3 regions of the Neobacillus sp. 204 genome follow, and region 2 is predicted to be linked to each of the others. Evidence: riboswitches for the same ligand, from Rfam matches in the RefSeq annotation. Region 2 holds a riboswitch; each other region holds the start of a gene.
What was found. A riboswitch is a leader RNA that binds a small molecule or an ion and turns the genes downstream of it on or off. The one in region 2 is predicted to bind thiamine pyrophosphate.

Region 1: linked by a shared signal. The riboswitch ahead of tenI (thiazole tautomerase TenI) and the one ahead of thiM (hydroxyethylthiazole kinase) in region 2 are both predicted to bind thiamine pyrophosphate.
Region 3: linked by a shared signal. The riboswitch ahead of thiC (phosphomethylpyrimidine synthase ThiC) and the one ahead of thiM (hydroxyethylthiazole kinase) in region 2 are both predicted to bind thiamine pyrophosphate.

Annotation. Positions count from the first base shown of each region.
Region 1 covers NZ_JBJORY010000014.1:79,190-81,462, forward strand. The annotation lists gene thiO (glycine oxidase ThiO) at 1-296, opposite strand, end outside; gene tenI (thiazole tautomerase TenI) at 265-909, opposite strand; TPP riboswitch at 1,038-1,146, opposite strand; gene ACJ004_RS24225 (hypothetical protein) at 1,357-1,746, opposite strand; gene ACJ004_RS24230 (MMPL family transporter) at 2,142-2,273, opposite strand, start outside.
Region 2 covers NZ_JBJORY010000005.1:61,935-64,207, reverse strand. The annotation lists gene dcuS (DcuS/MalK family sensor histidine kinase) at 1-719, shown strand, start outside; TPP riboswitch at 813-922, shown strand; gene thiM (hydroxyethylthiazole kinase) at 1,005-1,820, shown strand; gene thiD (bifunctional hydroxymethylpyrimidine kinase/phosphomethylpyrimidine kinase) at 1,836-2,273, shown strand, end outside.
Region 3 covers NZ_JBJORY010000010.1:146,048-148,320, forward strand. The annotation lists gene ACJ004_RS20745 (small acid-soluble spore protein H) at 70-249, opposite strand; TPP riboswitch at 496-609, shown strand; gene thiC (phosphomethylpyrimidine synthase ThiC) at 779-2,273, shown strand, end outside.

The DNA.
Region 1 (2,273 bases), on a different contig from region 2:
CCCTTATTCACATACTCGATATCAATTCCAGTATATTCATATAACTCCCTTGAGAGAGCAGAAAACATCGCCTGACTTTTTAAAGCCAGCTGGAATAAGGGACCATCTTCTTCAATTTCTGCTTGAGCTGCCAGCATTCCGGCAGCCGCACTTGATGCTTGGGATGCCAACCGGTCCTTCTCAATTATAATTACTTTTCTTCCCATTTTTGATAGCTGATAGGCAATAGAGGCTCCGATAATTCCTCCTCCGATTATGGCAACATCAAATGATTCTTCCATTGTATCCATCTCCATTTTTTAATACATTGAGGTAAGCTTTTACTGCTGATAATGGGTCTAGTGCTTCTAAAACCCCTGACATGACAGCGATACCCTTCGCTCCTGCGTGGAGTACCTGGCCCGTATTCTCAGGTGTTATGCCGCCAATTGCAATAACCGGAATGGCTAGTTGTGTAAGCCTTGTCAATTCGTTAAGCCCTTTGGGAGTCATACCTGGTTTTGATTGTGAAGGGAAGACATGGCCGTATAGCACGTAATCAGTACCATTCTCTTTTGCTTGTTGTCCTTCTTCATAGGAGTGAATCGAACTCCCTACCCTAAGCTGCGGAAAATTTTCTTTTATAATAGCAGCATCTAAACTATGAAAGGCTAATTGAACACCTCCAGCCTTTGTAACTAAGGCAACATCCGCTCGATCATTAATAATAACCTTTGATAATGGCAGGTTTGCCGCACTTAAAAGTTCAACGGCTTGAAAAAGTTCCCTTGCTGTTTTTTGTTTTTCTCGTAAGTGAATCGCGGTTACATATGGGTGAATATCCATGACAATTTCACGTAGCTGCTCGATCGGCATTTTACCATTGGAGATAATATGTAACTCTTTAACACTAGTTAAAATACAAGTCACTCCTTTAAGAAGATTCCGCTCAGCTATGGAATAAAATAGAAAACAAAAAACCACTTCCTTTGGTTCAGAAAGTGGTTTGAAAATTTGAAATAGAAATTTCTTAGATAAGAAGTTTCTTCTGTTCTCAAATATCCTAGTTTCCACTTCCCTACGCTGGTATAACCCAGATCAGGTTCATAGAGTCCCGAAGTATCACTTCAATCTCAGCCTTTTAAAAAGGCACCTCTAGCGGATTTGCTTCACTTATTAAATCGTAAAAAATACACTACATGGATAATATTAACACCTCGATTAGAAATGTCAAATAATTTCTTTATACATACACTTCATTTGTTCTGTGCCCTTATTTTTTTTTGATAAATTATTATTTTACTATGGTTAGTTTTTGGCCAATATAGATTGGTTGATTAGGATCGAGGTTGTTGGCTGGGACCTTTAATCTGGCACTTAACTTAGAATTTCTTTTGCTTTTTCCTTCATTTCCTTGAATCGTTCATTTAAAAATTGGGGGATCGTGTCGTCGGCGGTAAAATGCAAAACGATGGCTTTTATTTCACGTCTACTGAATTTGCCATGGTCATGAATTTTATATCCCCTGCCGTTAAGTTTAAACCTTATCATAAAACTGTCAGCTTTCTTATTTTCCCTCGGATAAACTTGAACAAAATTAAGAACTGCCTCTTGGCATGTACAATCTGGATTCATACAATATGAGTCAGCAACCAAAAATAACTTCCCAATATAAACAAAGTTGAAATAATCATTGTCTTGATTGGGGAAAACCTCTGAATAACAAACAGAGATGCCTTTAGCAATCTTATTTAGCACAGCATGCATAATACCGCTCCTTTTTTAATAATTCTAATTTAATTGGGAACACTCCCATTTATTCTAGGTATTAAATACAATTATTCGCTTCAGCATTTAACAGGAAAAATATTATAAGACGACACGATAGTGGATTCAAATTGATGAAAATTACAGGGGAAGATTGCAGATTTAATAGGATGGAATCTAAATTTCAAAAATATTAATTTACTTATATCATTATCGTTTTGGTATTTTCTACCTCCCTTCCGGTAAAATTATATCACACTACTTTTCATAATATTTTTGTCTATTCAAAAGGTTTTCTACAATTATGTGAACACTCCATTAATATCTAAATAGAAAACAAAAAAACCACTTCCTATGGTTCAGAAAGTGGTTGGAAATTTGAAATTAAGTTCTTCTTATATTACTTTTTCCTCGAAGTTTAATTTATCTTCCTTTTTTCTAGAAAATAAATTTGCAAGGGTATCTGGAAGGGCAATCATCGCTGGCAAAAAGACAGGAAGCAGCACAAAGCAAAGCAAGACCAGTCC
Region 2 (2,273 bases):
TAACCAATCGAGTCCCTGTGATTGTGAAAGGGAAGATTGTCGGTGCGATTGCTACTTTCCGGGAAAAAACCGAAATCAAAGAATTGGCTGAACAATTAACCGGTGTAAAGTTATATGCAGAGGCACTGCGTACCCAGTCACATGAATTCATGAACAAACTACATGTCATTTCAGGTTTAATCCATATGAAGGACTATCAAACGGTCTCGTCATACATTTCTAAAATAGTTGACCACCAACAATCAGAGGTAGAATTTGTTGTCAGTCGTTTTAAAGACCCCGTGTTAGCAGGTTTTATTTTAGGAAAGCTTAGCTTTGCAAGGGAAAAAGGCTGTGAATTTATCATTGAAGGGGAAGGATCTTTACCCGAACCAATCCAGCGTGGAACCACTCACGAGGTGGTCACGATCCTTGGGAATTTAATCGATAATGCACTGGATGCAGTTGCAGACTATCCGATTAAAAAAGTGACCTTAAGATTGGATTATTTTGATGAAATCCTCGTGTTGGAGGTTCATGATACAGGACAAGGGATTGATGAGGATATCATCAATAGCTTATGTGTGAAAGGGTATTCTACCAAGGGTGAAAATCGGGGGATTGGATTATTTTTAGTACAGCAAAGCCTGGAAAAATTATCAGGACAGTTAGAAATACATTCTCAAAAAGAAAAAGGGGCAACATTTATTGTTACGATCCCTTATAAAAGTAAACAATAATAATATTATGTTAACTTAATATCTATTAAAACTATTTTCTTTACATTATAGTTCCATAGCGTTATTATTTACTTACTTAATTTAATAAAGTATTAGATCTACTAGGGGTGCCCTGTAATCAGGCTGAGAGAAAACGATCAAGTTTTTAACCCTTCGGACCTGATCTGGGTAATCCCAGCGTAGGAAAGTAGCCATGTGAAGGTATTATTTTTTCTCTGACTAACTAACCAGGTCCGTTTATGGATCTGGTTTTTTTTATGTATTAATAGAAATGGAGAGATTGAAATGGAAATTATCGGTTTGCATGAAACGTTGGAAAAAGTAAGGAAGGTCAATCCGCTTGTTCATAATATCACCAATGTTGTGGTAACGAATTTTACCGCAAATGGTTTGCTTGCTTTGGGTGCCTCGCCTGTTATGGCCTATGCTGCCGAGGAAGTTGCAGATATGGCAAAAATAGCTAGTGCATTAGTTTTGAATATTGGTACGTTAAACCCGCAAACAGTAGATTCGATGATCATTGCCGGAAAAGCAGCCAATGAATCCAGCGTTCCCGTTATTTTAGATCCGGTGGGTGCTGGGGCTACCCGTTACCGAACTGAAACAGCACAAAGAATCATGAACGAGGTGAACGTTTCAGTGATTCGGGGAAACTCAGCTGAAGTTGCTAATGTATTAGGCGAGAAATGGGAAATTAAGGGCGTCGATGCAGGTGCATCAGCAAATGGTGATATCATTTCCCTTGCAGTAAAAGCAGCACAAACATTAAATTGCGTCGTCATCATCACGGGAAAAGAGGATGTTGTAACGGATGGCGAAACCACCTATCTGGTTAGCAATGGCCACCCAATCATGACAAAGGTGACTGGAATGGGTTGCCTGCTAACATCTGTGATTGGTGCCTTTGCAGGAGTAGAAAGTGATTTGCTTCAAGCTTCGGTAGCGGCATTAACATCCTATGGGGTTGCGGCTGAAAAGGCTGCGGCTCAAACAGCTGAACAGGGACCGGGAAGTTTCCAAATCGAATTTTTAAACCAATTGTCTAAGGTTTCGACAGAAGACATAAATATACATGCTTCTTTTAAAAAGGTGGATCGATAAGAGGGGGTACTTTAAATGAAAAAAGCATTAACGATCGCAGGTTCCGATAGCGGCGGCGGTGCTGGAATTCAAGCCGACATAAAGACGTTTCAGGAATTAGAAGTTTTTGGGATGTCGGCCTTAACCGCAGTAACTGCACAAAATACATTAGGGGTTCATGCTGTCTATCCAATGTCAGCTGAGGCAGTTGTTAAGCAGATCGAAGCGATTGGCACGGATATGGGTGCGGATGCAGTGAAAACAGGAATGTTGTTCAATGCAAAAATCATCGAGGCTGTCGCAGCCCAAGTAAGAATTTTTGAATGGGAGAATGTGGTAGTCGATCCTGTTATGATTGCCAAAGGTGGTGCTTCCTTGTTGCAAATGGAAGCTATTTCTGCCATGAAAACATACTTATTGCCACGTTCCAAGGTGATTACACCAAATATTCCGGAGGCAGAAGTGCTTACCGGT
Region 3 (2,273 bases), on a different contig from region 2:
AAAATAACCGAATGTGTTTACATACGGCTATTTTCAAAAACAATGTTTTAATAAAAGCAAGCTGACGAATCACTGTTCTATTAGGTTTGATACAGAAACACTTTGTTTATTGTTTGGTTCTTCAAGAGGATGGATTGTGGCTGTACCGTTATTTTGGTCTACATGCTCAATATAAATCTGTGTTCCATTATACTTTACATTAGCCATAGCTGGTGAACTAGCAATTTCCTGTGCTCTTTGTGCATCCATGTTCATGACCTCCTTTTAGTAAATAACAATTAAAGTATTTGTTCAGAATTCCTTGTTTATACCCTTGTTTAAAAAAAAGAGAAGCCTTCATTTTGGACTGTCCGATAGGTTTGTAAACAAAATGAAAAGTACACTAATTGAAAAAACTACAAAAATATTTTTTTAAATATTTTCACTTATTTCTTTTATTTTTCTAAAACCTATGTTATTTTTTAAAAGTAAACAACATATTTTATACTGTTTCAATAGTTCTACTAGGGGGGTCCGATAGCTCGGACTGAGAGAAGAATGCGTTAAATTCTTTGACCCTTTGAACCTGATCTGGATTATACCAGCGTAGGGAAGTAGTTTCAAAGGCGTACTAATTATTTTTCTGCGCCACTACTTTTTGACGAAAAATCAGGTTCTGTGTAAACAGAGCCTTTTTTTATTGTCTTTCATTTATAAGTCTGCCCCTGAGGTGCTTGTAATGGAACTTATGCAGTAACTCCTAGATCGCAAAATCTACTATTTATTAGGAGGAAGTTACATGCAAAATCAAACTGAAGTGAACATTGAGTTAAAATCGCAATTTACAGGAAGTAAAAAAGTGTATATCGAAGGATCAAGGTCTGATATTAGGGTTCCAATGAGAGAAATTCAGCTGGGGCGCACCGTAACATCATTTGGTGAAGAAGACAATGCCCCTGTTCGCGTATATGATACGAGCGGTCTATATACAGATTCCAATTATCATGTCGATATCAGAAAGGGACTTCCGCAGATCCGCAAGAAATGGATTCTCGAGCGTAATGATGTTGAGGCCTATCAGGGAAGAGAAATAAAACCTAAAGATAACGGATATCTCGAAGATGATGAACGAGCGAATCTCGAATGGTTTCCAAACATTAATAAAAGACCTCTTCGTGCAAAAGCAGGGCAAACGGTCACGCAAATGCATTACGCCAAAAAAGGCATAATCACCCCTGAAATGGAGTTCATAGCGATTCGAGAAAATGCCGATCCTGAGTTTGTTCGTAGTGAGGTTGCCAATGGGAGAGCGATTATTCCGGCAAATATAAATCACCCGGAAGCCGAACCTATGATCATTGGCCGAAATTTTCATGTCAAAATTAATGCAAACATTGGCAACTCAGCGGTCACTTCATCAATAGAGCAAGAGGTTGAAAAAATGACATGGGCGACCCGTTGGGGGGCAGATAACATCATGGATCTATCAACCGGAAAGAATATACATACAACTAGGGAATGGATCATCCGTAACTCACCAGTTCCAGTTGGTACAGTGCCAATATATCAAGCACTCGAAAAGGTAAATGGAGTAGCCGAAAATTTAACCTGGGAGGTTTACCGGGATACATTGATAGAACAGGCCGAACAAGGGGTCGATTATTTTACCATCCACGCTGGCGTCCTGCTGCGGTATATTCCGATGACGGCAAAACGGACAACAGGGATTGTCTCCCGCGGCGGCTCAATTATGGCACAGTGGTGCTTGGCCCACCACCAAGAAAGTTTCCTTTATACCCACTTTGAAGAAATTTGTGAAATTTTGAAGCACTATGACATTTCTGTTTCACTTGGAGATGGTTTACGTCCTGGAAGCATAGCCGATGCGAATGATGAAGCGCAATTTGCAGAACTGGAAACGTTAGGTGAATTAACGCAGATCGCCTGGCAGCATGATGTCCAAGTGATGATTGAAGGCCCTGGCCATGTACCAATGCATCTAATTAAAGAAAATGTTGATAAGCAAATGGAAATCTGTAAAGAAGCTCCATTCTATACCTTAGGACCATTAACAACCGATATTGCTCCAGGATATGATCATATTACTTCTGCAATTGGTGCTGCGATGATCGGCTGGTTCGGAACAGCCATGCTTTGCTATGTGACACCAAAAGAACATCTTGGTTTACCGAATAAAGAGGATGTCCGCGATGGTGTTATTGCTTATAAAATTGCTGCTCATGCTGCTGATTTAGCCAAGGGCCACCCGGATGCACAAATAAGGGATAATGCTT